DNA from 4 places in the Thiomonas intermedia genome. Region 2 is predicted to be linked to each of the others. Evidence: predicted binding sites of a transcription regulator. Region 2 holds the regulator's gene; each other region holds the start of a gene.
What was found. Region 2 encodes sigma-54, which starts transcription at its own class of promoters, with help from an activator protein. Its sites were predicted from a motif close to TGGCANGNAANCTGCTTT; they were not measured.
Positions count from the first base shown of each region.

Region 1: BVH73_RS14790 (CmpA/NrtA family ABC transporter substrate-binding protein) is a predicted target of sigma-54. The motif match lies at 4,767-4,784, and genes of this name have one in related genera.
Region 3: BVH73_RS05125 (pilin) is a predicted target of sigma-54. The motif match lies at 2,915-2,932, and genes of this name have one in related genera.
Region 4: glnA (type I glutamate--ammonia ligase) is a predicted target of sigma-54. The motif match lies at 4,954-4,971, and genes of this name have one in related genera.

Region 1 is NZ_CP020046.1:3,169,832-3,177,459, forward strand. It holds gene nirB (nitrite reductase large subunit NirB) at 1-1,515, opposite strand, end outside; gene BVH73_RS14780 (ABC transporter ATP-binding protein) at 1,560-2,360, opposite strand; gene ntrB (nitrate ABC transporter permease) at 2,381-3,310, opposite strand; gene BVH73_RS14790 (CmpA/NrtA family ABC transporter substrate-binding protein) at 3,338-4,618, opposite strand; gene BVH73_RS14795 (ANTAR domain-containing response regulator) at 4,941-5,576, opposite strand; gene BVH73_RS14800 (sirohydrochlorin chelatase) at 5,649-6,041, opposite strand; gene BVH73_RS14805 (YihY family inner membrane protein) at 6,034-7,299, opposite strand; gene wrbA (NAD(P)H:quinone oxidoreductase) at 7,317-7,628, shown strand, end outside.
Region 2 is NZ_CP020046.1:1,332,737-1,340,364, reverse strand. It holds gene BVH73_RS06280 (PsiF family protein) at 64-441, opposite strand; gene argS (arginine--tRNA ligase) at 612-2,366, shown strand; gene BVH73_RS06270 (SPOR domain-containing protein) at 2,434-3,060, shown strand; gene BVH73_RS06265 (thiol:disulfide interchange protein DsbA/DsbL) at 3,095-3,760, shown strand; gene lptA (lipopolysaccharide transport periplasmic protein LptA) at 3,883-4,518, shown strand; gene lptB (LPS export ABC transporter ATP-binding protein) at 4,605-5,360, shown strand; gene BVH73_RS06250 (RNA polymerase factor sigma-54) at 5,367-6,884, shown strand; gene efeO (iron uptake system protein EfeO) at 6,887-7,628, opposite strand, start outside.
Region 3 is NZ_CP020046.1:1,096,738-1,104,365, forward strand. It holds gene BVH73_RS05110 (Uma2 family endonuclease) at 1-346, shown strand, start outside; gene BVH73_RS05115 (M20 aminoacylase family protein) at 701-1,912, opposite strand; gene BVH73_RS05120 (pilin) at 2,288-2,728, shown strand; gene BVH73_RS05125 (pilin) at 3,109-3,558, shown strand; gene BVH73_RS05135 (tetratricopeptide repeat protein) at 4,352-6,751, shown strand; gene BVH73_RS05140 (hypothetical protein) at 6,775-7,628, shown strand, end outside.
Region 4 is NZ_CP020046.1:3,253,115-3,260,742, forward strand. It holds gene prmC (peptide chain release factor N(5)-glutamine methyltransferase) at 103-1,062, opposite strand; gene nadE (NAD(+) synthase) at 1,059-2,054, opposite strand; gene BVH73_RS15115 (acyl carrier protein) at 2,062-2,313, opposite strand; gene BVH73_RS15120 (class I adenylate-forming enzyme family protein) at 2,359-3,906, opposite strand; gene BVH73_RS15125 (competence/damage-inducible protein A) at 4,054-4,824, shown strand; gene glnA (type I glutamate--ammonia ligase) at 5,073-6,488, shown strand; gene BVH73_RS15135 (hypothetical protein) at 6,622-7,176, shown strand; gene glnL (nitrogen regulation protein NR(II)) at 7,173-7,628, shown strand, end outside.

The DNA of each region.
Region 1 (7,628 bases), 1.5 Mb from region 2:
CTCGCGGATGGCGTCGCGCACGTCCTGGTGGCTGGAGTCGGTGCAGCCGCACATCGCCTTTTTCTTCGGCGCGGCCGAGTAGTCGCCACCCGCGGTGAACATCAGGATCTGCTCGACCAGACCGGTGCACGAGCCGCAGCTCGCGCTGGCCTTGGTGTGCTTGCGCACTTCTTCCAGGGTGAACAGGCCCTTGTCCTTGATGGCCTTGCAGATGGCCCCTTTGTTCACGCCGTTGCAGCCGCAGACCTCGTCGGCGTCGGCCATGAGTTGCGCCTTGCTCTGACCCTGGTGGCCGGCATCGCCGAGGTGGCTTTCGCCGAACATCAACTTGTCGCGGATGTCGTGTACCTTGCGGCCTTCGCGCAACAGCTTGAAGTACCAGGAGCCGTCCACTGTGTCGCCATAGAGGCAGGCGCCGACCAGCTTGTCGCCCTTCACCACCAGCCGCTTGTAGACGCCGGAAAAGGGGTCGGACAGCACGATGTCTTCGCAGCCCTCGCCGCCCATGAAGTCGCCCGCGGAGAACAGGTCGATGCCCGTCACCTTGAGCTTGGTGCTGGTCTGGCTGCCGGTGTAGCGGCCGATGCCCATCTGCGCCAGATGGTTGGCCGCCACCTTGCCCTGCTCGAACAGCGGCGCCACCAGGCCGTAGGCGATGCCACGATGCGCGGCGCATTCGCCCACGGCGTAGATCCGCGGGTCGGTCACGGTCTGCAGGGTGTCCGTGACCACGATGCCGCGGTTGCAGTGGATGCCCGCACTTTCGGCCAGGGCGGTGTTGGGGCGGATGCCCGCGGCCATCACCACCAGATCGGCGGGAATCTTCCTGCCATCCTTGAACTGCACTGCGCACACGCGGCCTTGGTCGTTGCTCAGCAAGGCCTGGGTCTGCGCGCCCATGAGGAACTTGAGGCCGCGATCCTCCAGCGATTTCTGCAGCAGCTTGCCCGCCACCTCGTCGAGCTGGCGTTCCATCAGCCAGGGCATGATGTGCACCACCGTGACGTCCATGCCCCGAAGCATCAGGCCGTTGGCGGCTTCCAGCCCGAGCAAACCGCCGCCGATGACCACCGCGTGCTTGTGCACCTTGGCTGCTTCGATCATCGTTTCAGTGTCGGCGATGTCGCGATAGGCGATCACGCCCTGAAGCTCCTTGCCCGGCACCGGCAGGATGAAGGGCAGCGAGCCGGTGGCGATGAGCAGGCGGTCATACTTTGCTTGCGTGCCGTCGTCGGCACGCACCACGCGCTTGATGCGATCGATCTCGACCACCTTCTTGCTGGTATGCAGGGTGATGCCGTTGTCGGCATACCAGGTCAGCGGGTTGAGGATGATCTCCTCCACCGTCTGCTCGTCGGCGAGCACCGGTGACAACAGAATGCGGTTGTAGTTGGGATGCGGCTCGGCGCCGAACACGGTGATGTCGTACAGCTCGGGGTCGAGCTTGAGCAGTTCTTCGAGCGCACGCACCCCGGCCATGCCGTTGCCGATGAGCACGAGTCTGGGTTTGTTCATGATGCGGGTTTCCTGTTGCTGGGCAGCTTGCATCGCCGAGTCCATCACGCAGCCTTGGCTTGCGGATGCGCCTGGCGCTTGTAGAGAAACTCCAGAACCTGGGCGCGCAGGTGGGCGTAGTGCGGGTCTTCGCTGAGCGCGAGGCGGTCGCGCGGGCGCGGCAGGTCGACGTGAAGAATCTCGCCGATGGTCGCCGCCGGGCCGTTGGTCAGCATGATGATGCGGTCGGACAGCAGTACGGCCTCGTCCACGTCGTGGGTCACCATCACCACGGTGGCTCCGCTCTTGGCGACGATGCCCTGCAGTTCGTCCTGCAGCTTGGCGCGGGTGAGCGCGTCGAGGGCGCCGAAGGGCTCGTCCATCAGCAGCACCTTGGGCTCCATCGCCAACGCCCGGGCGATGCCCACGCGCTGCTTCATGCCGCCGGAGATTTCGCTCGGTTTCTTGTGCGCGGCGTGCGGCAGGCCGACGAGCTCCAGCGCGGCAAGGGTGCGGGCCTGCAACTGCGCGCTGCCATCGGTTTTGCCGAACACGCGCGCCACACCGAGGTGGATGTTGTCAAAGCAGCTCAGCCAGGGCAGCAGCGAGTGGTTCTGGAACACCACCGCGCGGTCGGGGCCGGGGGCGTGGATTTCGCGACCGTCGCACAGCAGCACCCCCTCGCTGGGCAGGGTGAGCCCGGCGATGAGATTGAGCAGGGTGCTCTTGCCGCAGCCGGAATGGCCGATCAGGCTGATGAATTCGCCGCGGGCAATGCCCAGGTCGATGCCCTTGAGGGCGTGAAAGGGACCGCGGGTGGTGTCGAACACCATGTCCACTTGTTCGACGGAAATAAAGCGTTCCATATCGTTCTCCTCTTCCGGGTTCAGGAGCGTTCGTCGTAGGCGAAGCGGCGGGCCAGCAGCATGAGCAGGCCTTCGAGCGCCATGCCGGTGATGCCGATGACCAGAATGGCGATCAGGATGTGGGCGAGGTTGAGGTTGTTCCACTCGTTCCAGAGCCAGAAGCCGATGCCGGTACCGCCGGTGAGCATTTCCGCGGCGACGATGACCAGCCAGGCCGTCCCCACCGACAGCCGCACCCCAGTCATCATGTAGGGCATGACCGAAGGCAGCAGGATCTTGGTGAAGGTCTGCCAGCCGGAGAGATCGAGCACGCGTGCGACGTTCAGGTAGTCGGCCGGGATGCGCTGCACGCCGATGGCAGTATTGATCATCATCGGCCAGATCGAACAGATGAAAATGGTGTAGATCGCCGCCGCCGGGGCATTGCTGAACACGTAGAGGCCGATCGGCAACCAGGCCAGCGGAGACACAGGCCGCAGCAGGCTGATGATGGGTGCGAACATGCGGTTGAGAAACGGCATGCGGCCGATGGCGAAACCCAGCGGAATGCCCACCAGCGCCGCCAGGCCGAAGCCATAGGCCACGCGTTGCAGCGAGGCCAGCAAGTTCCAGCCGATGCCCACGTCGTTCGGGCCGTTATCGTAGAAAGGATGGGCGAACACCTTCTGTGCCGACATCCAGGTGGCCAGCGGCGAGGGGAACTGCTGGCTGCGTTCGGAGGCAATTTCCCACAGCAACAGCAACAGGCCGAGGCCCAGTAGCGGGGCGAGCCCAGCCACCAGCACGCGACGATTGCGCGCGCGCTGGCGTTCCTGTGGTGTGGCCGGGCGCACCTTGGGATGAGGCGCCGCAGCGTGTGCGGCGGCAGCCGCGGCTGCGTGGGCTGCGCTGCCGTCGGTCGGCGTGGCGCGGTCATAGGTCGCGGTGGTCGGGAGGACTACGGTGTTCATGGTGTTCTCCTGCATGGCGGGTTCGGCTCACGACACCATGTCGTTGATCTTGAAGCCGTGGGCGTAGGTTTTGGGGTCCTTGCCGTCCCATATCACGCCGTCGATCAGCTTGGAGGTGCGCATCGGGTTCTTGGGCACGGGCACCTTGAGCGCGGTGGCCACTTCGGTGTAGAGGTCGGTACGGTTCACCGCCTTGGCCACGGCGAGGTAGTCGGGGTCGGTCTTGATCAGGCCCCAGCGACGGAACTGGGTGAGGAACCACATGCCGTCGGACAACCAGGGGTAGTTCACCTGACCGTCTTCATAGAAGGCCATCGGATGCTTGTCGTCCCAGCTCTTGCCCAGACCGTTGGTGTAGCGTCCGAGGATGCGCGGCAGAATGGTTTCCACCGAGGTGTTCACATAGCCCGGCTCGGCGATGACGTTGGCCATCTTGGTCTTGTTGGCCAGCGAGGCGTCGATCCACTGGCAGGCTTCGAGCACCGCAGCCATCACCGCCTTGGTGGTGTTGGGGTATTTCTGCACGAACTCGGCGGTGGTGCCCAGCGCCTTCTCGGGGTGGTCGGGCCAGATGTCCTGGCTGGTCGCTGCGGTGAAGCCGATCTTCTGCGCGATGGCCACCGCGTTCCACGGCTCGCCAACGCAGAAACCGTCCATGGATCCCACGCGCATGTTCGCCACCATTTGCGGCGGCGGCACGGTAATCACCTTGTCGTCCTTCAGCGGGTTGATGCCGTAGGTGGCCAGCCAGTAGTACAGCCACATGGCATGGGTGCTGGTGGGGAAGGTCTGGGCGAAGGTGAAGGTGCGGGTCTTGGCGAGCACGGCCTTGGCCAGTGCTTCGCCGGTGGTGACGCCCTGCTTGGCCAGCGCGTCCGACAGGCTGATGGCCTGGCCATTTCGGTTCAGGCCCATGAGGATGGCCATGTCGCGCTTGGGGCCGCCGACGCCGAGCTGCACGCCGTAGGGCAGGCCGTAGAGCGCATGCGCCATGTGGATGCCGCCAGTGAGCAGGTTGTCGCGCACTGCGGCCCACGAGGCCTGCTTGCTCGGGATGATCTTGACGCCGTACTTTTTGTCGAAGCCGAGTACCGAGGCCATCACCACGGGGGCGCAGTCGGTCAACGGGATGAATCCGATCTTCACTTCTTCCATTTCAGGTTTTCCCAGAGTGGCGGCGCGCGTTGCGGGTTGCAAACCGGGAAGCAGTCCGGAGAGTGCCGCTGCGGCGCCTGACTTGATGAGGGTGCGGCGCAAGGGCTGTGCCGGGTTGTTGCTCTGGGGCGTAGTGTCGTCTTGAGGGCGCATGACAAGTCCTGAAAAAAGTCGGGCGAAAAAAAAGCCTCCGGGCACGTCGCACGAGGCGAGGCACACGAAGGCATCATTGCCGAGCTGATCCGGGGGAGACTCCCGGTCAGTGGTTTCACATAGACCGCCGTTGATCTACGCCTTGTTCAAAGCAAACGACGTGCCAGCCTGTTCGACAGTAGGGCTCAGAGGAAAACCCTGGGGTGTATGACTTCAGGGCGGAGAAGGCGTGGTGCAACACGCGTCGCGAGTGCGCCAGGCTGGTGCGGGATTGCACCCGCATGGCGCACTGCACGGTCGTGGCGGATGGGTTCGCACCCTCTCAAATCAGCCCGACGGTGTCGAGGATGCGCTGGGCCACGTCGCTGAGCTTCAGTCCTTTCTCCATGGCCAGTTTGCGCATGCGGCTGAAGGCCTCTTCTTCACTGCAGTTCTGGCGCTGCATCACGATGCCCTTGGCCCGCTCCAGCACTTTGCGCTCGGCGAGTTGGGTGCGGGCCGCGTCCAGTTCAGCCCGGAGATGTTGCTCGCGCTCGAACCGCGCCAGTGCGACTTCGATCACGGGCTTGACGCGGCTGGGCTTGAGGCCGTCGACGATATACGCGCTCACACCGGCAGTGATGGCGAGTTGCGCGGTTTCAGTGTCGTCTTCATCGGTGAACAGCACGATGGGCCGCTGGGTATCGCGCGAGGCCAGAACGACGTGTTCGAGCAGATCGCGCACCCCGGACTCGGCGTCCACAATGATGAGATCGGGCTTGAGCGAAGCAATGCGCTCGTCCAGGTCCAGGCTGGCCGGCAGAATGGCCACGACCTTGTACCCTGCCTCCAGCATGGCCTTCTCGAGCAGCGCGCAGCGTTCGGCCTGTCGTTGATGACTTTCCGAATCCTCGCCTGATGCCAGGGCGGGATCGGGCGAGATGACGGCAACGGTCAGGGTGCGGGCGAGGTTGGACATGGCGGGAAAGGTGCAAATTCCATGCCCTGAGCCCCAATCAGCCGTCCGAGCGAGAGGAATACTGGATTCACCTCAATCGGCCGTGCGGGTCACGACCCGCGCGGCGAAGCGGGCCAGCGCCTCGATCACTTCCGCTTGCTCTCCCGCTGCGGCGGCAACATCGATGTTGAGATCTGGATAGTGCGCCTGCACCGCTTGCGCCATCTGCGGTATATCGCGCTGAAGGTGGCCACCCGAGCCGAGAAACAGGGGGGCGATCTGCACCTGCGAGTATCCATGCTCGCCAGCATCCAGCAAGGTTTGACGCAGCGAGGGCTGCATGAATTCCAGGAAGGCGAGTCGAACGGTCAACTCGGGGTGAGCCTGCTGCACCTGGTCTCGAACTGCCTCGAAAGGCCGCGCCCACTCGGGCTGCCGCGAGCCGTGGGCCAGTAGAAGGAGCAGGACCGGCGGGGGCTTATTCATCGTGCGATTCCGTGCGGGGTGTGGCCGGGACGGACGTTGTATAGGCGAGCGTATCGCCCAGCAATTGCGCCAGGCTCCAGTCGCGTTCTTCGTCGCTGAGCATGTGACCAAGCAGGGCGGAGGTGAGGGTGGCCTGTTGCTTGTCGAGCAGCAGGGCGTCGATCAGCGGCCCGAGTGGGGTGGTCAGCGGATCGCAGAGCAGCGCCCAGCGCGAGGGGCTTCGGGGTCGTGGGGCCGCCGCTTTGCCCGCCCAGCCCAGATGCTCCAGTACGGTAAGCAGTTCCTGCAACTGCAGCGGATCGATGCGCAGGCGGCGCGAAAGCTCGGCCGCGGGTACGCCGCAATCGGGCGCCTGTCGAGCGCCATGCAGCAGCTTGAGCACGCCCACGGCGCTGAGAAATTCGGCGCCCGCATAGCCGTCGAGCCGGATGGCGCGTACGCGCAGCGAGGGAAGGTAGGCGGCAATCATGGCGCCCACCAGCACGGCAATCCAGCTGAAGTAGATCCACAGCAGCAGCAGCGGCAGGGTGGCGAAGGTGCCGTAGACGGCGGTATAGGTGGTCACGCTGGAGAAGTACCAGGCCAGCCCTTTTCCGGTCAGGCTGAACGCCAGCGCGGCCATGAAACCGCCGATCAGCGCATCGCGCCAGCGCACATCGGTGTTGGGGATGAACCGGAACAGCGCCGCCAGCGCGATGGCCATGACCGCCCACGAGGCCACGCTGAGTACGACGCTGGCACCGCCGGGCAACTGGTGCAGCAGCCCGCGGTGGGCACCGGCGACATAGCTCATCAGGCCCAGGCTGGCACCGAGCACGAGCGGGCCGAGCGTGAAGCCAGCCCAGTAAAGCAGGACGCGCTGCGCCAGCGGGCGCGGCCTGGACGTGCGCCAGATGGCGTTGAGCGCCCGGTCGACGGTGAGCATCATCGACGTCGCCGTGACGATGAGAAAGGCCACGCTGACCACGCCCAGACTTTTGGCCTTGGAGGCAAAGTCACTCAGATAGCGATAGACCCTGTCGGAGAGGCCCTCGGGCAGCATCGACTGTGCCAGATGCGCCTGAATTTGTCCCTGCATTTTGTCGAACGCCGGAAACGCGGTGAACACCGCCAGCATGACGGTGAGCAGCGGCACCAGGGAGATCAGGGTGGTGAAAGTGAGGCTGCCGGCTGTCTGCGCCAGGTTGTCCTGCGCAAACCGCCTGGCCAGGGTGCGCAGGCTGGCGATCAGGGTCTCGGAGGGGCGAAGGCGGGGCATGGCAATACGATAGCGGTATGAAAGACGTCTTGGTTCTCTATTACAGCGTACACGGCGGTACCCGCACTCTGGCTGAGTGCATCGCGCAAGGTGTGGCGCAGGTGCCCGGTGCGCTACCGAGGGTGCGCACGGTGCCCAGGGTTAGCACGGTGGTGGAGCAAAGCCAGCCGGTCATTCCCGATGACGGCCCACCTTATGTGGAACTGCGCGATCTGGAGGAATGCGCGGGTCTGGCGCTGGGCTCGCCCACACGGTTTGGCAATATGGCTGCGCCGCTCAAATATTTCCTCGATCAGACATCGGCCCTTTGGCTCTCTGGCGCGCTGGCA
Region 2 (7,628 bases):
CGTTCAGTGCGGCCGCCGAAGCGCTGCATGGCGGCCAGCCCGTCAGGGCAAAGACGCTACGGATTATTTCTTGCGCAGGCAATCGCTCATGAACTTCTTGCGCTCTTCGCCCTTCAGACCCTTGGTCTTGGCGTCCTTGCTGCAGAACGACATCTTTTCCTGCTGCGGGGTCAGTTTCTTGCCCTCGGCCATGGCTTTGTGTTCTGCCTTTTTCTCGGGCTTGGCGGCTTCCTTGGCGGCAGGTTTGGCGGCTTCGGTGGCGGCGGGCTTGGCCGCCAGGCATTCCTTCATGAAGGTTTTGCGAGCATCACCCGTCTTGCCGGTCGCTTCCTTGTTGCACTGAGCCATGCGGCTTTGCTGCGGCGTGGTCTGCGCTTGCGACAGTACGGGCAGTGCCAGCATGCCCAGGGCCAGACCCAGTGTGGCGATCAGTTTTTTCATCATTCCTCCAAGTTGTGTTGTGACCGGATGCCGGTCGGGGGGAACCGCACGATCTGCCGTAGCAAGCCAGCTTGCAGTCGGCAAACCATTACACCATAGGGTCGTGGAGGCGCGAAGCAGGGCAACTGCCTCCTAAAATGCCGACTTTGCGTCTTCACAACATTCCCATAATGATCGAATTCACAGCGCGGTTGACCTCGGCCCTTCATCGCGCGGCCTGCATCTTGCAGCCCGAGTTTTCAGGCTCCATCGAATTGAGCCGTCCCCGCAGCGACGACCATGGCGAACTGGCGAGCAATCTGGCCATGCAGCTTGCCAAGCCCTTGAAGCGCAACCCGCGCGAGGTGGCTCAGCAGATCGCGGATGGGCTGGCCTCGGAGGCTGACCTGGCCGCCGGTGTGGCGCGCATCGAGATAGCGGGTCCCGGGTTCATCAATTTCCACCTTCAGGCGGCTGTGCTGCAGCAGGTCATTGCCGAGGTCGAACGAGGCGCCACGACATTCGGCCACTCGCAGGCGGGCGGCTCGCGGCCGATGTTGGTGGAGTTTGTCTCGGCCAATCCGACCGGGCCTCTGCATGTGGGGCACGGACGTCAGGGCGCCTTGGGCGATGCCATCGCCGCCGTGCTGTCCACCCAGGGCTGGGCGGTGCAGCGCGAGTTTTATTACAACGACGCCGGGGTGCAGATTCAGACCCTGGCGCTTTCGGTGCAGGCCCGGGCGCGGGGGTACAAGCCCGGCGATGCCGAATGGCCCGAGTCGGCCTACAACGGCGATTACATCGCCGAAATCGCGGAGGATTTTCTCGGTCGCCAGTCGGTGCCGGACGACGAAGGACGCCCGATCACCGCCAGCGGCGAGGTAGGCGACCTGGACAACCTGCGCCGCTTCGCCGTGGCCTATCTGCGCCGCGAGCAAGATCTCGATCTCAAGACCTTCGGCATCCGGTTCGACTGCTATTACCTCGAATCCAGCCTCTACACCGACGGCCGTGTGGAAGACGTGAAGCGCCGCCTCCAGGCTTCGGGGCATACGTTCGAACAAGACGGCGCGTTATGGCTGCGCACCACCGATTTCGGCGACGATAAAGACCGGGTGATGCGCAAGTCCGACGGCAACTACACCTATTTCGTGCCCGACGTGGCCTATCACCTCGCCAAGTGGGAGCGCGGCTTTCACCGCGCGGTGAATATCCAGGGCTCGGACCATCATGGCACCATTGCCCGGGTACGCGCCGGACTGCAGGCGCTCGATCTGGGCATTCCTTCGGGCTATCCCGACTATGTGCTGCACAAGATGGTCACCGTCATGCGCGGGGGGCAGGAGGTAAAAATTTCCAAACGCGCCGGCAGTTATGTGACCGTGCGCGATTTGATCGAATGGTCGGGCGGTGCGCGCGAGGACATGACCACGGACGAGCGCAGCCAGGCGCTGCAGCGGGGCCGCGATGCGGTGCGCTTCTTCCTTGTTTCGCGCAAGGCCGACACCGAATTCGTGTTCGACGTCGATCTCGCCCTGGCGCAAAACGACGAAAACCCGGTTTACTACGTGCAATACGCCCATGCCCGGGTGAACTCGGTCTTCGAGCAATGGACGGCCCGCGCGCCCTTGGACGCTGCGCAGCCCGCGCTGCTGGACCAAGCCGACCTCGCCCTGCTCACCGCACCACGCGAACGCGCCTTGCAACTCACGCTCGCGCGCTATCCCCAGGTCTTGGCCGCGGCGGGCCAGGAACTGGCGCCGCACCATGTCGCCTTCTATTTGCGCGACCTTGCGGCCGACTTCCATGCCTTTTACAACGCCGAGCGGGTGCTGGTCGATGAGCTGCCCTTGCGGCATGCGCGCCTGCGGCTGCTGCGCGCCGTGCGCCAGGTGATGCACAATGCGCTGGGTGTGCTGGGCGTGAGCGCGCCGCTGCGTATGTGAGTGTCCCTCTCGAGCGCACACCCGAGCGCCCGCCAGATTCCACCCTCAACGTTTCATCCAGCTCTCCATGCCCACACCCACTTCATTTCGCCGCCAATACGGGGGCACCGTGATCGGCCTGATCGCCGGTCTGGTCATCGGCCTGGCCATTGCACTGGGCGTCGCCCTCTACATCACCAAGGCCCCGCTGCCCTTCATGAACCGGTTCCAGGAGCGGCCTTCCAGCGCTGCCTCGGGGGCTGGCAACTGGAATCCCAATCAGGGTTTGAGCGGGGCGACACAGTCGCCGCCGGCAGGCAGCGGCTCCATGCCCGTGACCGTGGCAAGCAAGCCGCTCTCGCCTCAGGCGCTCGCCAAGCTCGGGCAGCCGGGTGCCGGGGCTTCCCAGCCCGAGGCGGCTCCTGCGGCCGGCGGCACCCCCGCGCCGACAACCGCGGCCAAGCCTGCCGCACAGGGCCCCGTGCAGTATGTGCTTCAGGTCGGGGCCTACAGCACGCGCGACGACGCCGAGCGCCAGCGCGCCAAGGTCGCCCTGATCGGGCAAGAGGCTCATGTGGATGAGCGCGTTGTCAACGGCCGGACCTTGTATCGCGTTCGGGTAGGGCCGTTCACCTCGGTGCAACAAGCCGAGCAGACGCAGAAACTTCTGGGCGACAACGGCGTTCAAACCGCGCTGGTTCGCACCAGTTCATAAAACGACTCTCTGACTCCCTACCAAAGGACGACTCATGTTTCAACGCTGGCTTTCCGTGGTGTTTCTGGCCTTTTCCATGGGCTTTCTCGCCGCAGGCGCGCAAGCGCAGACGCCGGCCAAGCCCCAACCGTTCAACGAGGGCTTTGCCTACAACCGCCTTGCCGTGTCACAGCCGGTGAGTCCGTCGGACAAGGTCGTGGTGACCGAATTCTTCTGGTACGACTGCCCGCACTGCGCCGATTTCGATCCCATGCTGGAGGCCTGGACGAAGAAGCTGCCGGCCGGCGTGGTGCTGCAGCGCGTGCCGGTGGCGTTTTCGCCCCAGTTCGTGCCGCAGCAGCATCTCTATTACGCGTTGATGGCCCTGGGCAAGCTCAACGACGACATGCAGGCCAAGATCTTCAATGCCATTCACAAGCAGCGCATTCCCTTGGGCACGCCCGAACAGATGGCCAACTGGCTGGCCCAGCAAGGCATTGCGAAAAAGGCTTTCATGGATGCCTACAACTCGTTTGGCGTCAACGCCCAGGTCAAACAGGCCACGCAGATGGTGACCGATTACCAGATTCAGGGTGTGCCGACGATGGCGGTGCAGGGGACCTACACCACCTCGGCGGCGATGCCTGAAGCGAACAACAACCAGAAGGTGCTGGAGGTTGTGGATTTTCTGATCAAGAAAGTTCAGGCGGCGAAGAAATAAGCGCTTTGCTTTTGTTCCGGAACAAGCTGCCCGCATTGAGCGGGCAGCTTGTTTTTCGCCATGCAGGATCTGTGCGCGAACGCGCGGCCTTGCCCTAGAATGAGCCGACCAAAGCAAAACCCATGCCGATGAAACGAGTGGCCCGTTCCCTGTTGTCTGTCCTGTTGTTCGCGCTGCATCTGGCGCCGTTCGCGCAGGCCGCACAGACCGATCGAAATCAGCCCATCCACATCGAGGCCGATGCCATGCGTTACGACGATGTGCACCAGACCAGCGTGTTCACCGGCCATGTGGTCGTGACCAAGGGCTCCCTCGTTTTGCGTGCCGCCACCGTGGACGTGCGCCAGGCTCCGGATGGCTATCAATATGCCACGGCATTGGCCGCGCCGGGAGAGCTGGCAACCTTTCAGCGTCAAATCGACGTCGCTCCAGGCCAGCCCGCCCAGACCCTGGACGGCGCAGCACAGCGCATCGAATACGACGGCAAGACTGATGTCGTCACCCTGCGTGGCCAGGCCATTCTCAGTCGGCTGATCGATGGTCGATTGATCGACCGCAGCCAGGGCAATGTGATTGCCTACAACCAGATCACCGACGTCTTCACGGTGGAAGGGGGCGCACAAGGCGCCACGGCGACCAATCCGGGCGGGCGTGTGCGGGTGATGTTGACGCCCCAGCCCGCGGCATCGTCCGCACCAGCGAGGCCGAAGTCGACACCGGCACTCAAAGTGGCGCCCACGCTTGGGGCTCAGCCTTGAGCGCGCAGCCGCAGCGGCCGCAGCAAACCGTGCTGCGGGGTGGACTGGAACCGGTTGCGTCTCAGCATGGCGAAAGTCCCTTGGCCATGCGTTCGGCTTCCGGGCCGCAACTCGACGTGCAGCATCTGCAGAAGCGCTATGCCGGCAGGCAGGTGGTCCGCGATGTGAGTTTCAGCGTGCGCTGCGGCGAGGTCGTCGGTCTGCTGGGCCCGAACGGCGCAGGCAAGACCACGTCGTTCTACATGATTGTTGGGCTGGTGCGACCCGATGCGGGGCGCATCCACATCGACGGCCAGGATGTGAGCGATTCGCCCATGCATCGGCGGGCGCGCATGGGGCTGTCCTACCTGCCGCAAGAGGCTTCCATCTTCCGGCGCATGACCGTCGCCGAGAACGTCCGGGCCGTGCTGGAACTGCAGCGTGACGCCCAGGGGCGTCGCCTGAGCCGTGCCGAAATCCGCCAACGCGAAGATCACCTCCTGCGCGAACTGCATGTCGAACACCTGCGCGACAGCCCCGCGCCCGCGCTGTCGGGAGGCGAACGTCGGCGCGTGGAAATCGCGCGTGCACTGGCCACGCAGCCGCGGTTCATCCTGCTCGACGAACCGTTCGCCGGGATCGATCCGATCGCGGTGATCGAGATTCAGCGCATCGTCCATTTCCTGAAAGAGCAGGGCATCGGTGTGCTCATCACCGACCACAACGTGCGCGAGACGCTAGGGATCTGTGACCGTGCCTGCATCATCAGCGAAGGCCAGGTGTTGGCCCAGGGCGATCCGCAATCCATCATTGACAACCCCGCGGTGCGCAAGGTGTACCTCGGTGAAAACTTCCGCATGTAAGCCGCGATGAAACCGTCGCTGAATCTGCGCCTGTCCCAGCATCTCGCGCTCACGCCGCAGTTGCAGCAGTCCATTCGCCTGCTGCAACTCTCCACGCTCGAACTCACGCAAGAGATCGAAGGTCTGCTCGAATCCAATCCGTTTCTCGAACCCGAAGAAACGGAGGATCCGTCGGCCGCTGCGACGACGTCCGAGCCGCAGGCGGCGTTGACGCCCGACGTGCCCCAGGTGGCCACCGAGGGGCATGAGACCGCGGCTGAGCCCACTGCCGAACTGCAGCTCGAAACGCAGGACTGGACGGCCAGCAGCGGCGAGACCGATCACGGCGCCGATATCGATGCCGACGCTGACTCCTGGGTCAGCTCAGGCCAGAGCGCCGGAGGCAGCGGGGACGACGACGAATTCAGCGCCCTGGACGTTGCTTCTGAGCAGATCGATTTGCGCGATCATTTGCGGGCGCAGCTTGCCGGGCTGGCCTTGAGCGCCACCGACCGCGCGGCCGCGGAGGCCATCATCGATTCCCTCGACGACGATGGCTATCTGCCCGACACGCCCCTGGAGCTGGCGCTGGCCCTCGCCCCCGCGGCAGATGCCGAACAGATCGAAGACCTGTCCGACGCGCTCACCACGGCCATGCGACTGATCCAGAGCTTCGATCCGGCCGGGGTGGCCGGGCACGATCTGGCCGATTGCCTTTGTTTGCAGTTGCTGCGTCAGCCGCGTTGCGCCGTGCGAGAGCTGGCCCTGCAGATTTGCCGCGGCGGCCATCTGGACATGCTGGCCAGGCGCGACTGGCGCAAGCTCGAACGCCAGCTCGAGGCCGATGAAAACGCGTTACGCCAGGCGCAGCAACGCATCGCCCAGCTCGACCCGCATCCGGGTGGCGCTTTCCGCCGCGATGCCGCGCAAGCGGTGACGCCCGATGTGATCGCCCGCAAGACCCCGCAAGGCTGGACGGCGCAGCTCAATCCCGAGGTCATGCCCAAGCTGCGGGTGAACCAGATCTATGCCGATGCCATGCGCCGAGCGCGCGACAGCGGTGGCGCCATGCAGGGCCAGCTTCAGGAGGCGCGCTGGTTCGTGAAGAACGTACAGCAGCGTTTCGAGACCATTCAGCGCGTCTCGCAGACCATTGTCGAGCGCCAGCAGCGGTTCTTCGACTTCGGCCCGGTGGCCATGCGGCCGATGGTGCTGCGTGAAATCGCCGACGAACTCGGGCTGCACGAATCGACCATCTCGCGCGTGACCACCCAGAAGTTCATGCTCACGCCCTTTGGCACCGTGGAGCTGAAGTATTTCTTCGGCTCCGGCCTGAGCACCGAGGCCGGGGGCAACACCTCGTCCACGGCGGTGCGCGAACTCATCCGGCGCCTCGTTGCAGAGGAAAACAGCGCCAAGCCCCTGTCGGACAGCGAACTCGCCGAGCGCCTCACGCAGCAAGGCGTGCAGGTCGCACGGCGCACCGTGGCGAAGTACCGCGAGGCCCTGCGCATCGCCCCGGCGAATCTGCGCAAGACGGGCTAATCTCAGCTCAGGCCGAGCTTGCCGCGCAGCATCGAGAGGTCTTCGGCCAGGGTGTTGACCGCGCCCGAGAGGATCTTTCGATCCTTTTCCGTGACCTTGTCATAGGTCACGTAGCCGCCGTCCTGGGTCTTGTACTTGTCGAGGATGGTGTTGACCGTGCCGAAGTTTTTCTCGACCTTGGCCACATAGGCCTCGTTGCCCTTGGGCAGTTGCGGACGGAACAGATCGAAGATCTTTTTCGAGCCGTCCACATTCGCCTGGAAGTCGTACAGATCGGTGTGGCTGTAGCGGTCTTCCTCGCCGCTGATCTTGGTGGCGGCCACTTCTTCCATCAGCGCCGCAGAGCCGCCCACCACCTTGTCGGGCGGGAAGGTCATGCCGTTGATGCGCTTTTGCAGGTCGAGCACGTCGGCCATCAGCTTGTCCGCAAACGGTGTGAGGCCTGTCGTGCTGTTTTTGATCCACAGCCCGTATTCGATGCGGTGAAAGCCGGTGAAATCGGGGGCGTTCACGCCTTTTTCATGATCGTCCTCTCGCGAATCCATCGAGGCGTCCAGATCGCTGAAGAGCTCAGCGATCGGTTCGATGCGCTCGTAGTGCACGCGGGTCGGACCGAACAGCTTTTTCGCCGTGGCCACATCGCCTTTCTTGACCGCCGTGGTGAAGGCGCGGGTCTGGGTGACCAGCTCGTTGATGTTTTTGGTGACGTAGATTTTGTAATCGGTGATCGGGGTGACCAGATCG
Region 3 (7,628 bases), 240 kb from region 2:
CAGCAACCAGCAGCAGGATGCCCTTCTCATCGTCGAGGTGCTCTCGCCTTCGACCGAGGGCCACGACCGGGGCGATAAATTCTCCGCCTACCGCATGCTGCCCAGCTTGCAGGCCGTGGTCTTCGTCGCGCAGGGCCAACCGCACATCGAGGCCTTCATCCGTAGTGCGGACGGAGTCTGGACACTGCATGAGGCCACCGGGCTCGACGCCCAGATCACCTGCGCCACATCCGAGCGCAGCTTCGTCTTCCCGCTGGCTGAGCTTTACGCGGAAGTCGATTTTTCCGCCTCGTCCGCCGAAGCCGCTGCCGAAACCGTCGCGGCCAGCGCTGGCACGTCTGCGTAAATCGCGGCCAGCGGCAGTTCGGCGCCCAGGCGCGACGCTGAATAAATTCCCGCGATGGCGCGCGCCAAGCCGCGGGAGGGGATGCAAGGTCAAACCGCCTTACCCGGCGCGCTGTTTTCACCTCCCCCACCCGTGGGGGAGGCTGGGAGGGGGAGGCTGGAGCCCCTGTGCACTCAGAAACTCCCCTCCCCAGCCCTCCCCACCAGTGGGGAGGGAGCAAACCGCCTTCCCCGGCGCGCTGTTTTCACCTCCCCCACCCCGTGGGGGAGGCTGGGAGGGGGAGGCTGGAGCCCCTGTGTGCTCAGAAACTCCCCTCCCCAACCCTCCCCACCAGTGGGGAGGGAGCAAACCGCCTTACCCCCGCGCCAACCACGCCTGCGCCAGCCTGACCCAGAAGCTGCCGCCCAGTGGGATGAGGTCGTCGTTGAAGTCGTAGTTCGGGTTGTGCAGGGTGCACGGGCCCAGGCCGTGGCCGGGAGCGCGGTGGTCGCCGTCGCCGTTGCCGATGATGAGATAGGCCCCGGGCTTTTCCTGCAGCATGAAAGAAAAATCTTCCGCGCCCATCGACGGCACGAACGTGTGCACCGCTTCAGGCCCCGCCGTCTCCACCATCACCCGCCGGGCGAACTCGGCCTCGGCGGCGTGGTTGATGGTGGGCGGATAGTTGCGCTTGAACGCAAACTCGCACGCCACGCCGAAAGCCGCCGCGGTGTGGGTGGCGATGTCGCGCATGCGGGCCTCGATCAGGTCGAGCGTCTCGGTGGTGAAGCTGCGCGCCGTGCCCTGAATCTCGGCCACTTCGGGAATCACATTGGTCGCCTCGCCGGTATGAATCATGGTGACCGAGATCACCGCCGGGTCAAGAGGTGCGCGGTTGCGGGTGACGATGGTCTGAAACGCCTGCACCATCTGGCAGGCGGCGGGCACCGGGTCGAGGCCCAGATGCGGCATGGCCGCGTGCGCCCCCTTGCCGGTGAGTTTGATGCGGAACTCGTTGCTCGACGCCATCACCGGCCCGGCCTTCACCGCGAAGTGCCCCGCCGGAATGCCCGGCCAGTTGTGCATGCCAAACACCGCCTGCACCGGAAAGCGCTCGAACAGGCCGTCCCTGATCATTTCGCGCGCGCCGCCGCCGCCCTCTTCGGCCGGCTGGAAGATGCAGACCACCGTGCCCTCGAAATCGCGCGTGCGGGCCAGATGCTGCGCCGCCGCCAGCAGCATGGCGGTGTGGCCGTCGTGGCCGCAGGCGTGCATCTTGCCGGGGTGCTGGCTGGCGTGGGCGAAGGTGTTGAATTCGGTCACCGGCAGGGCGTCGAAGTCGGCGCGCAGGCCGATCATGCGGCCCTGCCCTGGGCCCGCCTGCCCGCCGTCGCGCCCGTGAATCACCCCCACCACCCCGGTCTTGCCCAGGCCGCGATGCACCTCCACGCCCCAGGCCGTCAACTGCGCTGCCACCACCTCGGCGGTGCGCAGCTCCTCGAAGCACAGCTCGGGATGCGCGTGCAGATCGCGCCGCAAGGCGGTGAGCGCGGCGGCTTCGGTCACGATGGAATCGATGAGTGGCATGATGGTCTGTCTCCCAGCAAAGCGGGGCAAGGTATCGCCGAGCCCCTGGTGTGCGGCGCGCCTTGGGTCAGGACGATGCCCGATCTTCGGAACAGCCGCGCGGCGCCGACCGCCCGATTGTGCCCCAGTCGGCCCCAACTTGAAGCGCCCACGACAGGCCGCGAAAAACCGTCAACTCAACCGCGCCGAGTGACAAAAGAGGTTCACGGGCGCCACAAACCGTCGCACCGAAACCACCCCGTGCACGCCAAACCGTGAAGCAGTTCACACATTGTCCCGCGCCGTGCCCCCCAACCCGCTGGCCTGCGGTTTGCAGAGCCAGAATGACGATTGTTTACAAATCCTGGACTCAACCCTTCCAAGCACGACCCGACCATGCGCCCCACCCTCCAACGCGGCTTCACCCTCATCGAGCTGATGATCGTGGTGGCCATCATCGGCATCCTGGCGGCCATTGCCATTCCGGCCTATCAGAACTACACCATGCGCGCCCAGGTGGCCGAGGGGCTCACCCTGGCGGGTGGCGCGAAGAATGCCATCTGGGATTACTACGCGCAGCACGGCGCCTTTCCCAACTCCAACCAGTCCGCCGGGCTGGTTTCGCCGGCGTCCATCAGCGGCAATTATGTGAGCAGCGTCACCGTCACCTCGGGCCTCATTCAAATGACCTACGGCAAAAACGCCAACAGCAATCTTCAGAACAAGGTGCTTTACCTCTCGGCCACCAGTTCGGCCGGCACCTTGATATGGAACTGCACCACCCATGCCGCCGCCAACGGCGTATCGCCAGACTATCTACCCACATCCTGCCGCTGACACGGCCCATTCCTCTCACCGCAAGAGGGCGCAGGCTTCAAGCCTGCGCCCTCTTGCTTTGGGGCGATGCCAATTCGCAGGCCGGGCTGACAAAAACGGGCGATGACGACAAAGATTGTCAGCGGCCTGAAGAGTCGCGGGGCTGGATTTCGTGAACCAGTTCACAGAAAAGGCAGGATTTCGGGCTGGCACGGCTTGTGCTCTATGTTCCCTGCCCATCGGGGGGTGATGTCAGTCCACCGCAGCTCGGGGCAGCATCTCCAGGTTCACCTCCGCTCCGGGCTGCGGCGTTTTTTACCCAACCGTTCTTGTTCATTAATTTTCTTACTTTCCACTCTCGGGAGTTTCAGATGAAACGCAATCTCAGCATCAAGCAACAAATGCAGCAAGGCTTCACCCTGATCGAATTGATGATCGTGGTGGCGATTATTGGTATTTTGGCAGCCATCGCGATTCCGGCTTATCAGAATTACACGATTCGGGCGCAGGTTTCGGAAGGTCTTTCGTTGGCTGATGGGGCAAAAACCGCGCTGGCAGAATATTACACCAATAAGGGAACATTCCCATCGCAAAATGCATCTGCTGGACTTGCAGCGGCCAATGCCATTACTGGAAGCTATGTTTCTAATGTTAATGCTGCAGGAGGCAAAATTCTGATTACCTTCAGCAAGGCCTCTCCTCAGAAGGCCAATAGCGCAATTGATGGCAAAATTCTGTCCTTGTCGGCGGTAACAGCCGGTGGCGGATCCATTCGTTGGACTTGCGGTACTACTTCCGCTGGCACTACCGTTCCTACTCAATACCTGCCCAGTTCTTGCAACGGTAGCTAAAAGTGAATGGGGTCAGGTCTAGTTCCATACCCCCCTTCTTCACCCGGAAACCCGCCGCGAGGCGGGTTTTTTCATGGCCTCACAAATACCCTGACGCCTCCATGCCATCGGCCCTGCCTGATTTGGATATGGTGGCCTGATCGTGAACTGCGCTGAACGTCCTGTGCGTGGGTTCCGCCATGGACGCCATCAGGCAGGCCGTGCGCATCCCGCGCGAATTCGAGTTGAAAGGGCGGGAGGCTGTCATGCGCCGCGAGGGAGGCCGGCTTGCAGCCTCTGGCTGATGTGAAGCGGTGACGCCGACTTTGCGTTCTTTGCCCGACACCAACGTGCTGTCGGATTTGCTACGCCATCCGCGACGGCATCGTTGCCCAGGCCATCGCCCGGGTCGGGGATTCGCAGGTGTGCACGTCGATCGTGGTGGGTGCCGAACTGCGCTTCGGCGCTGGAAAGAGCCGGTACGCCCATCGGCCCGAACGACCTGCTCATCGCCGCGCACGCTTTGTGCGAAGACCTCGCTCTGGCAACCACCAAGGTGCGGACGTTGTCACGCATCGAGTCGTTGCGCGTGGAAAATGAGCCGAATGACCCAAGCGTCGGGTCCAGGGCCCGTTATCCAAAGCTAGACTCGCACCATGCTCCATTTTCCGCCTCTCGAATTACCGCATGCGCTCCATCCCGTCACGGCCCGGGGCGACCGGCGAGAGGCCCTCTCTGTCGATGACACGGACCGCCGACTGCTTCTGGAGATCGCGGGCCGTGGGGTGCGCCGCCACGAGGCAAGGCGTATGCGATGAAGCCAGACCTGACCCCGAAGCTCTTTTCGAAGCTGTTTCTGCTGTTCATTCTCGCGCTGGGCTTGCTGGTTTATTGGCCGGGGCTGTCGGGCGGTTATGTGTTCGACGATTTCGGCAATCTGGTGGACAACGCGGCGTTTGCGCAAAGTGCGCTGCAGTCTCATTTCTGGCACGCCATCTGGAGCGCGCATGCCGGGCCGCTGGACCGGCCGCTGTCGATGTTCACCTTTGCCGCGCAGATGGTGTTCACCGGCATGAACCCCTGGCCGCTAAAGCTGGCGAATGTGCTGCTGCATCTGTTCAACGGCGCTCTGGTGTGGTTGCTGTCGGCGCGGGTGCTGGGCTGGCTGGAGCGCCGGGCGCCGAGCCCCTGGCTGGTCGGCGCCCCTGCGTTGGCGCTGCTCGCCACGGCGGCCTGGGTACTGGCCCCGATTCAGCTCACGGCGGTGCTTTACGTGATTCAGCGCGAAGAGTCGCTGGCCTCGGCCTTCGTGCTGCTGGGGCTGCTGGCGTATTGGCATGGCCGCATGCGGCTGATCGCCGGCCGGCGCGGCGCCTTGGCGTGGATCTGGGGCAGTCTGGCGCTGGGCACGGCCCTGGCCGCGCTGGCGAAGGAGACCGGGGTGATGCTGCCGGCCTATGCCTTCGTGCTGGAGTGGGTGGTGCTGCGCGGGGCGCGGGCGGCGACAAGCCTCCCCACCCCTGCCCTCCCCACAGGTGGGGAGGGAGTCTCTTGCTCGTCCTCCAGCAGTGGTGAAGGTCGGGAGGGACATACCCAAAACCGTGACACGCCGTCTTCTCCTCCCCTACGCAGTGGGGGAGGTCGGGAGGGGCATACCCAAAACCGTGACACGCCGTCTTCTCCTCCCCTACGCAGTGGGGGAGGTCGGGAGGGGGAGTCGGCCGCGCCGCCCTCCGGCCTCAACCCGCTGATTCCGGTGTTCGTGGTGCTGCTGCTCATTCCCGGCGTGCTGGGCCTGGCGTGGCTGTTACCCGGGGCGCTCAACGGCTCGGCCTACGCCGCCCGTCCGTTCACCTTGAGCGAGAGGCTGTTCACCGAAGGCCGGGTGCTGGTGGACTATCTGCGCTGGATCGTACTGCCCTCGCCCGATGCGCTTTCGCTCTATCACGACGACATTGCGCTATCCACCGGCTGGCTCTCGCCGTGGACGACGGCGGCAAGCTGGGCGTTTCTGGCGGCGCTGCTGGGTGCGGCGCTGGCCTTGCGCCGCCGCCTGCCGTTGTTCGCGTTCGGTGTGCTGTGGTGGTTCGCCGGGCAGTCGCTGCTGTCTACCTTCGTGCCGCTGGAGCTGGTGTACGAGCATCGCAACTATCTGCCGGACTGGGGGGTGTTTCTGGCGCTGTTCGCGCTGTTGTTCACCTGGAGCCCGCAAGCCGCGAAGCGCCGTGCTCACCTCCCCCACCCCGTGGGGGAGGCCGGGAGGGGGAGCCCGCCCGATGCCGGGCGCCGCGGCACGCTGCGCCTGCTCACCGTGGGCGCCGTGTTGGCGTTGATCACGCTCTACGGTCTTTTCACCACGCTTCGGGCGCAGACCTGGGGCAACCCGTACCGGCTGGCGTATTTCGAGGCGACCACGCATCCGAAGTCGCCGCGCGCCAGTTACGACCTGGGCCGCATGATGCTCATCACCGCGCAAGGCGTGGACAGCCCGCAGTTCCAGATGGGCATGCGGCAGATGGAACAGGGCGCCCTGCTGCCCGGCGCCGATCTGCAGCCTTTGCAGGCCCTGGTATTCATGTCGGCGAAAAACGGCCTGCCGATTCAACCTCGGTGGTGGGCCGAGATGCACCACACCATCGCCACTCAGCCGATGAGCTCCGAAGACGTGGGCGCGCTCTACAGCCTGATCCAGTGCAGCAACAATGGCGTGTGCCACTACACCCCGGAGGACGTGCAGCAACTCGGCCGACTGGTGGCCTTCGCGGTGCAGCGCAACCCGGGCCGGGCCGATCTGGTCACGCTGCAAGCCAACTGGGCCGCCAACCTTGCGCACGACAACCCGCTGGCCTACCAGCTCATGCTGCGCGCCGTGGCGCTCGACCCCGGCAAGTACGACTACTGGAAAAACCTGCTGCTCATGCAGATGGCCGCCGGGCTGTACGCCGATGCGGGCCAGGTGCTTGAGCGCATGCGCGAGCTGAACCGGTTTGGCATTCACGACGCGGAAATCGAGAAGCTGGGCCATGAGTTGCAGCACAAACTCGACTTGGCGGGCAGAAACACTCCCCCTCCCAACCTCCCCCACGGCGTGGGGGAGGAGAAACCCGCGCTGCGCGATACAAAAGCCGCCCCCCCCAACCTCCCCCACGCCGTAGGGGAGGAGTCTGAAGCTCCCTCCCCACAGGTGGGGAGGGCTGGGGTGGGGAGGCCGTAGGCATGCACACTCCAGAGACATCGATGCCTTCTTCCCATCTACGCCGGATGCGGCCCCTTCTGGCTCTCGGTGCCCTGCTGATCGTGGGTTGGCTGGCTTACTGGCCTGGCCGCACCGGACCCTTTCTGTTCGACGACTTCTCCAACCTCGCCCCCTTGGGCGACTACGGACAGATCGACACCTGGTGGAAGGCGGTGGCCTTTCTCACCTCGGGCTTTGCCGGGCCGACGGGGCGGCCGCTGGCCCTGGCGACCTTTCTGCTCGACGCCCGCAACTGGCCGGCGGCGCCCGAGGCTTTCAAGCTCACCAATGTGGCGATTCATCTGCTCAACGGCGCGCTGCTCGCGGGGCTGTGCGCGGCGCTGGCGCGGGCGCTGGGCCTGGCGCGGCGGCCTGCCGCCTGGGCCGGCGTGCTGGCCGCAGGGCTGTGGCTGCTCGACCCGTTCTGGGTGAGCACCACGCTGTATGTGGTGCAGCGCATGGCCATGCTTGCCGCCACGTTCGTGTTTGCGGGTCTGTGGGGCTACGCGCATGGCCGCGCCTTGCTGGCGCAGGGGCGCAGGCGCTCGGCCTACGCGTGGATGAGCGTGTCGCTCGCGCTGGGCACGCTGCTGGCGGTGCTCTCCAAGGAGAACGGCGCGCTGCTGCCGCTGCTGGCCTGGGTGCTGGAGGCCTTGGTGTTCGACCGGCAGCACACCGCCGTGGCGCAAGGCGGGCGCGCTTTTCTCGCCTGGCGCTGGGTGTTCGTGCGGCTGCCCGCGCTAGTGGTGTTGGGCTATCTCGCCACGTTTCTGCCGGGGCTGTGGACGGGGGCAATGGCCGGGCGCGACTTCACGCCGCTGCAACGGCTGCTCACCGAGTGCCGCATCGTCTGGAC
Region 4 (7,628 bases), 1.4 Mb from region 2:
AGATGTCGCTAATGAGGCGCTTTCGTGACAAATTCCCGGATCGGCTCATCCGCTCCAGCCGCGGTGCCGCCGCGCCATCGCGGGAATTTGTTCAGCGTCGCCTTAGACAGCCCTGGCGAGAATGGCGCGCACGGCGCCCTGGGCATCGGCGATGGTTTCCACCCGGTCGTAAGCCGGGCTTTTCTCCAGAAGCTGGGTCATGGCGGGGCCTTGCCCCAGGCCGACTTCCATGCCCAGCCAGCCCCCCGGACGCAGCAGGGGCGGGGCTTCGCGGATGAGGCGCATGAGAATGCGCACGCCGAAAGGCCCGCCATCGAAGGCGAGATGGGGCTCATGCCCCACGATCTCCTGCGGCATGGTGTCCATCTTGGCGGTGGAAATGTAGGGTGGCAGCGAAACCAGCAGATCCACCTTGCGATGAAAGTCGTCGCCGAACGGGGCGAGCAGATCGCCGGTGTGCAACTGGACCCGCTCGCTCAGGCCCAGTTGGCGGGTGTTGGCCACGGCCAGGTCGATGGCGGTTGGGGAGATGTCTGCGCCATGCACCAGCGCCTTGGGCACGGCATGAGCCAGTGCCAGCGCGAGATTGCCCGAGCCGCAGCACACATCGATGGCCAGGGGCGGCGTTGGCCGACTGGCCGCGACATCGCGCAGCTTCTCGATGGCGGCGCGGGCCAGCATTTCGCTCTCGGCGCGGGGGATCAGCGCCTCGGGCGAAGCCAGGAGTTCGAGTCCCATGAAGTGTTGGCGGCCGGTCAGGTATGCGATGGGCTCCCCGGCGATGCGCCGCGCGATCAGTGCGTCGAGGGCGCCGAGCTGCCGGGCGTCGAGCACAGGCAGCGCGGTCTCGCGGGCGGCATGGAGCGACAGCGGCTGCCCCGCGGCCAGCAGCCAGAGGGCGCGCAGGGCTGAGGCCGGTGTCTCTTCGGGCTTGTCAGGCAGGATGTCGAGCGCCTGAGTCAGACGCGCCAGGCGTTGCGCAAAGGCGGTCTGGCCGTGGGACCCAAGCGCCAGCAGATCGGCCTGGTCGAGTGCGGAGGCATCATCGGGACGGGTATTCAAGCGTCATCTCCGGAGGTGGGGAAGACCGGCTCGACCAGCGCCGGCCGGGCATGCAGATAGCGGGTGCTGCGCCGCTTGGCGTCGATATCGCCCAGAACCGCGGCAGCGGCCTGCGGCGTGGTGCCGAGCGCCTGGGCAAGCTCGGTATCGCCGTAGCCGTGGTTGCGCGCCCAGAGCGCCAGGTCCATCTGGTGCCAGGGCAGGGCGAAATAGAACTCGTCCTGACCCTGCGGCAGGCTGTAGGTGTCGGTGGTTGGCGCCGCACTGCATACGGCGTCGGGCAGACCGAGGTGGCGGGCGAGCGCGTAGACCTGGGTCTTGTAGAGGTGGGCGATGGGTTTGAGGTCGGCGGAGCCGTCGCCGTTCTTCACAAAAAACCCCTGGTCGTATTCCAACCGGTTGGGCGTGCCGATGACGGCGTAATTCAGGCGGTCGGCGTGGAAGTATTCAAGGGTCTTGCGCAGGCGCTGCTTGTGGTTGGTCGCCGCGACGATCTGCAGGTAGGCGCGCAGCGGCAGCCGGGTTTCGGACAGGACGCCGTCGGGCGCCTGGGCGATGAGCTTGAAGTGATTGATGCCGCCGGCCAGTCCGCCCGAGATCGCGAGCTTGATTTTCCACTGCGGGGTGTAGGCGGGCAGTACCGTGCGCACCGCCTCGTCGCGCCAGCGGTAGCAGCCGATGGCGTCCAGGGCGGGGGCGATGTCTTCCACGGCGTATTCAATGCCCAGCTGCTGCGCGACTTGTGCCCCCAGGCTGGCGCTGGCGTGCGAGGAGTCGCGCTCGGGCATGAGCAGGCCGAACACGCGCTGCGGCCCAAGGGCCCGCACTGCCAGCGCAGCGCACACCGAGCTGTCGACGCCTCCCGAGAGGCCGAGCACCACGCCCCGCTTGTTCAGGCCGCGCAGGGTGTGGAGGAAGAACTCGCCGATGCGCGCGGTCTCGGCCTCGCCGTCGAGCGCGAGGACATCGGTATTGAGTGCGGGGCGCGACATGGCGGCCTCAGGCGGCCTGCTTGCGCTGCACATAGGCCGCGATGGCAGCCACGCTGTCGAGGTTCTCCGGCACCATCTCGATGTCGGCGACCTGGATGCCCCAGGTTTCCTCCAGGAAGAGGATGAGTTCGAGCACGCCGGTGGAGTCGAGGATGTGCAGATCCAGCAGGGAATCGGTATCGCCGTAGGCGGTGTCGCGCGCACCGAGCAGGAAGTTGCTGTCGATGTAATCGCGGATCTTTTGGTGCATGTCAGCCATGGAAAGGAAACCTCGGTGAGGGGAAGGACGGATGGGCGCGCGGCATCAGCGCAATCCCGTTTTCTTGATTTTTCCGGTATCGGTGCGAGGCAGGGCATCGACGAATTCGACGTACTTCGGCGCCATGAAGTTCTCGATGTGGGCCAGGCAATGTTTGATGACGTCGCGTTCGGTCAGGCTCACGCCTGGTTTGCAGACCACGAAGGCCTTCACGGCCTGGCCGAGCAGCGGGTCGTCCACGCCGATGACGGCAGCTTCGAGCACGCCGCCCAGCGCATGCAGCACATTTTCGACTTCGCGCGGGCTGACTTTTTCGCCCCGGCTCTTGATGATGTCGTCGCGTCTGGCCACGAAATACAGCCAGCCTTCGTCATCGGTGCGGAACAGATCGCCCGAATACAGCACCGTCTCGCCGGGGATCGGCCCCGGGCGCAGGCGCTGCTCGGTCTGCTGCGGCTTGCGCCAGTAGCCGCGCATCACATGGCTGCCCCGGATGACCAGCTCGCCCGTGGAACCCCAGGGCAGGCGGCGCCCCTCGTCATCGACCAGCCAGACTTCCTCGTTGGGCATGCCGCGCCCCACGCTGCCGGGCCGCAGGTCGAGCTGTTCGGGGGGCAGGTAGGTGACGCGCTTGCACTCGGTCAGTCCGTACATGGAGAACAGCGTGGCTTGCGGAAACAGCGCGCGGATCTGCGCAATCTGCGTCTGTGGCAGCGCTGCGGCGGTGTTGGTGATCAGCCGCAGCGCGGAAAGGTCGAACTCGCTCAAGGCCTTGAGATTGGTCAGCAGGGTGAACATGGTGGGCACACCGGCGAAGACGGTGGCCCGCTCCTGCGCCATAGTCGCCAGCACCTTTACTGGGAAGGTGAACGAGCGCTCCAGCAGCACGGTGGCGCCCAGGCTGAAAGCCATCAGCACCTGATAGAGCCCGTAATCGAAAGCCAGCGGCAGGGCGCAGACGATGAGGTCATCCTGCCGCAGGCCCAGATAGCCGCGCACCGAGCGCAGCGCGGTGAGCATGTTCAGGTGGGTGAGCATCACGCCCTTGGCATCGCCGGTGGAGCCCGAGGTGTAAATGATGGCGGCCAGGTCCTGGTCGATCAGATCGGGATGCGTGGGCGAGCAGGGCGCCTGGCTCACGGCTGAAGGAAAGGGGCGTTCGCGCGCATCCGGGGCGCCTTCGTCGGGCTTGCCCAGCGCGTAGGCCGTCAGCATGTAGCAATGACGGACACTGCCGTTCTGCGCCAGTGCCGCGCGGCTGGTTTCGGCCAGTTCCTGCTGCGTGAGCAGGGCGCTGGCTTCGGAGTCGTTGAGGATGTAGGCCAGCTTGTCGGCCTTGGTCAAGGTGTTGACCGGCATGAACACGGCGCCGATTTTGAGCACGGCATACATTGCCGCGATCATTTCCACGCAGTTGTCGAGAAACAGCGCCACCCGTTCGCCGCGCTGCACTCCGTCGGCACGAAGCGCGGCGGCGATGCCTTCCACGCGGTCCGCCAGATCGGCGTAGCGGGTCGCCACTCCCTCGCGCACGACCGCACGATGTTCCGCATGGGAGGTGACCGTCGTCTCGAAGGTGTGGTGAAGGAGCATGGGCGGCATGGAGCAGGTGGAGGTTGCGAGCATACGAGCGGTGCTGGCGGTTTCAGCCCCCCGTCCACACAAGGAAAGCGCAACTGTGTGACTTATTTGGAGCCGCGCCGCCGCTATCCTTGACCTTTCAAAATTCAGGATGCGGGTATGGGACTGGGGCTTTACATCATCGGCGACGAAATCCTCTCCGGAAAACGTCAGGACAAACATTTTCCCCACCTGCTCGGTTTGCTCAGGGCGAGGCAGATGCGTGTGGACTGGGTGCAATATTTGGGGGACGACCCCGCGCAGCTGGCGGCATCGTTTGCCGCCAGTTTCCAGCGCGGCGACGTGGCGCTGAGCTGTGGCGGCATCGGCGCCACGCCGGACGATCACACCCGGCAAAGTGTCGCTGCCGCCCTGGGCGTGCCTCTGGCTCTGCACCCCGATGCGAAGGAACTGATCCAGCAACGCATTGTGGAGGCGGGACTGGGCGACCTGGACTCTCCCGCCAATCAGCAGCGCCTGCAAATGGGGTGTTTTCCCCAGGGCAGCGCCATCATTCCCAACCCGTACAACAAGATTCCGGGTTTTTCCATCCGCCAGCACTACTTCGTACCGGGATTTCCGGTCATGGCCTGGCCGATGCTCGAATGGGCGCTGGATGGCCCGCTTGCTGACCTTCATGGACAAGGCCATCAGGTCGAGCAGGCGGTCATCGTCCGCAAGGCGATGGAGTCCGATCTGACGCCACTCATGGAAGACATCGAGCACCGATACCCAGGGGTGAAAGTCTTCAGTCTGCCCAGCGTGGATCATCCGGTCTGGGGCCGTCATATCGAACTGGGCGTCAAGGGCGAGGCCATGGGGGTTGAGGCCGCATTCGTTTATTTGTGTGCACACTTGCCAGCGGGCAGTTGGGAGTACGCACCGAAATGACGCTGGACGCACATGTATGGTGCATATCGCATTGACGCACCACGATAGGGCGGCCACCCTCTGAGCAAAACCCGCCCCGATGGCCGCTCCATCAAGGCCCCGGGAGGTGGGGTGTCATCCGACCGATCTGGGCACGCTTTCTGCTAGATTCACCGTACTGCTCGGAGCATTGCAGCAAACGATGTTGAGTGCCATCTTTTGACGCAAAGATGCCACCCACACGCATTTCAACCTGATAGGAGATTTTCATGAGCAAAACAGTCGCCGACGTGATGGGCATGGTGAAAGAGCACGACGTCAAATTCGTGGATTTCCGTTTCACCGACACCCGCGGCAAAGAGCAACACGTTTCGGTGCCGGTGTCCCATTTCGATGAAGACAAATTCACCGACGGCCATGCTTTCGACGGTTCCTCCATCGCCGGCTGGAAAGGCATCGAAGCCTCGGACATGCTGCTCATGCCCGATCCCAACACCGCCAATATCGATCCGTTCTACGAAGAAACCACGCTGCTGCTGAGCTGCGACGTGCTCGAGCCGGGTGATGGCAAACCTTACGACCGCGATCCGCGTTCCATCGCGAAGAAGGCCGAGGCCTACCTCAAGGCTTCCGGCATCGGTGATACGGCCTACTTTGGTCCGGAACCCGAGTTCTTCATCTTCGATCAGGTCCGCTGGAACGTCGACATGTCCGGCTGTTTCGTCAAGGTCGATTCCAACGAAGCCGCATGGGCTACCGGTGACAAGATGGAAGGTGGCAACATGGGCCACCGTCCCTCGGTGAAGGGTGGCTACTTCCCGGTGCCCCCGGTCGACAGCCTGCAGGACATCCGCTCGGAAATGTGCCTGCTGCTCGAACAAATGGGCGTGCCGGTCGAAGTGCATCACCACGAAGTGGCCAATGCCGGCCAGTGCGAAATCGGCACCCGGTTCTCCACCCTGGTGCAGCGCGCCGACTGGACGCAGGTCCTCAAGTACGTGGTGCAGAATGTCTCGCACGCCTACGGCAAGACGGCGACCTTCATGCCCAAACCCATCGTCGGCGACAACGGTTCGGGCATGCATGTGCACCAGTCGATCTGGAAAGACGGCAAGAACCTGTTTGCGGGCAATGGCTATGCCGGGCTGAGCGAATTCGCGCTGTACTACATCGGCGGCATCATCAAGCACGCCCGCGCGCTCAACGCCATCACCAACCCGGGCACCAACTCCTACAAGCGTCTGGTGCCTGGCTTTGAGGCTCCGGTGATGCTGGCTTACTCCGCCCGCAATCGTTCGGCGTCCATCCGCGTGCCGTTCGTGCAGAGCGACAAGGCCCGCCGCATCGAAGTGCGCTTCCCCGATCCCACGGCCAATCCGTACCTGGCCTTCTCCGCCATGATGATGGCCGGCCTGGACGGCGTGGAAAACAAGATTCACCCGGGCGAAGCCGCGAGCAAGAACCTGTACGACCTGCCGCCCGAAGAAGAGGCCAAGATCCCGACCGTCTGCTCCAGCCTCGACCAGGCGCTGGACTATCTGGACAAGGACCGCGCCTTCCTGACCAAGGGCGGCGTCTTCAGCGACGACTTCATCAGCGCCTACATCGATCTGAAGATGGAAGAGGTCACGCGTTTCCGCATGACCACCCATCCGGTCGAGTTCGAGATGTACTACTCGCTGTAAAGCGGCATGGTTTTCAAGAGCGGCCTGCGGGCCGCTCTTTTTTTGGCAATTCCGCCACGGCCTGTCGGCCGGTCCTGTGGCGGATGCGTTGCCAGACTTACACTGACCGCTGATCTCTTGACCCTGGCGCACCATGACACCGTTTGTCCGTCTGACCGTTCGATATGCAGCGTTTGCCGTGTTTGCAGCCGTGGCGGGCGCCTCTGCCGCCCTGGCGCAGACTGACCCGCAGCGGGTCTATCGCTGCCCCGACAATTCCTACACCAATGATCTCTCCGAGGTGAAAGAGAAGAACTGCAAGCTCATCGACAACGCCAATGTGAGCATCCTGTCCAGCCCGATGGTGGCACCCAAGGCGGCGGGCTCGGGCGGACGGAGCGAGGATCAGAAGGCCGGTTCCAATGTGAACCAGGCCGCGCGGGTCGCGCCCTCCACCCAGAAAGAGCGCGATGCCGAGGCGCGGCGCATTCTGGAGCAGGAGTTGCAACAGCAACAGGCCCGCCTGGAGCAGCAGTCCAAGGCCTACAACAATGGCCAGCCCGATTACCTGCCCAGTGAGCGGATCGTGGGGGGCGGGGTCAAAGGCGGTGAGTATGCCCAGCGCGTGGCCGCCATGAAAGACCAGATCGCCATGACGCAGGCCAATATTGCCGCCCTGCAGCGCGAATTGCTGAAGTACCCGCAATGAACGACGGCAAGGCCGGTCTGCCGAGCGTACCCGAGTATCTCGGCCTGGAATGGCTGGCCTCCATGGCGGCCCTGGTGGATGACGGCGGTTTGATTTGCTACGCCAACCCGGCGATCGAGAACGGGCTGGGCGTCTCCCGCCGGCTGTTGAAGGAGCAGAACCTGGGTCAGTGGATGGATTGCCCGGTCCTCTGGCAGGAGTCTCTGCTCCAGGTGCGCAGCAACGCATTCAGCAGCATGCGCTTTGATTGCATGATGCGGCTGCGAGATTTGCGCGATGCGGTGCAAGTCCAGGTCATCGTGGCGCGCACCGATCATCCGCAGGGGCTGCTGCTGGTCGAGGTGGTCGAGATCAGCCAGCAGTCACGGCTGGAGCGTGAGGAGCAGTGGCACAACCAGGCGCAGGCGAACAAGGAACTGATCCGCAACCTGGCGCACGAGATCAAGAATCCT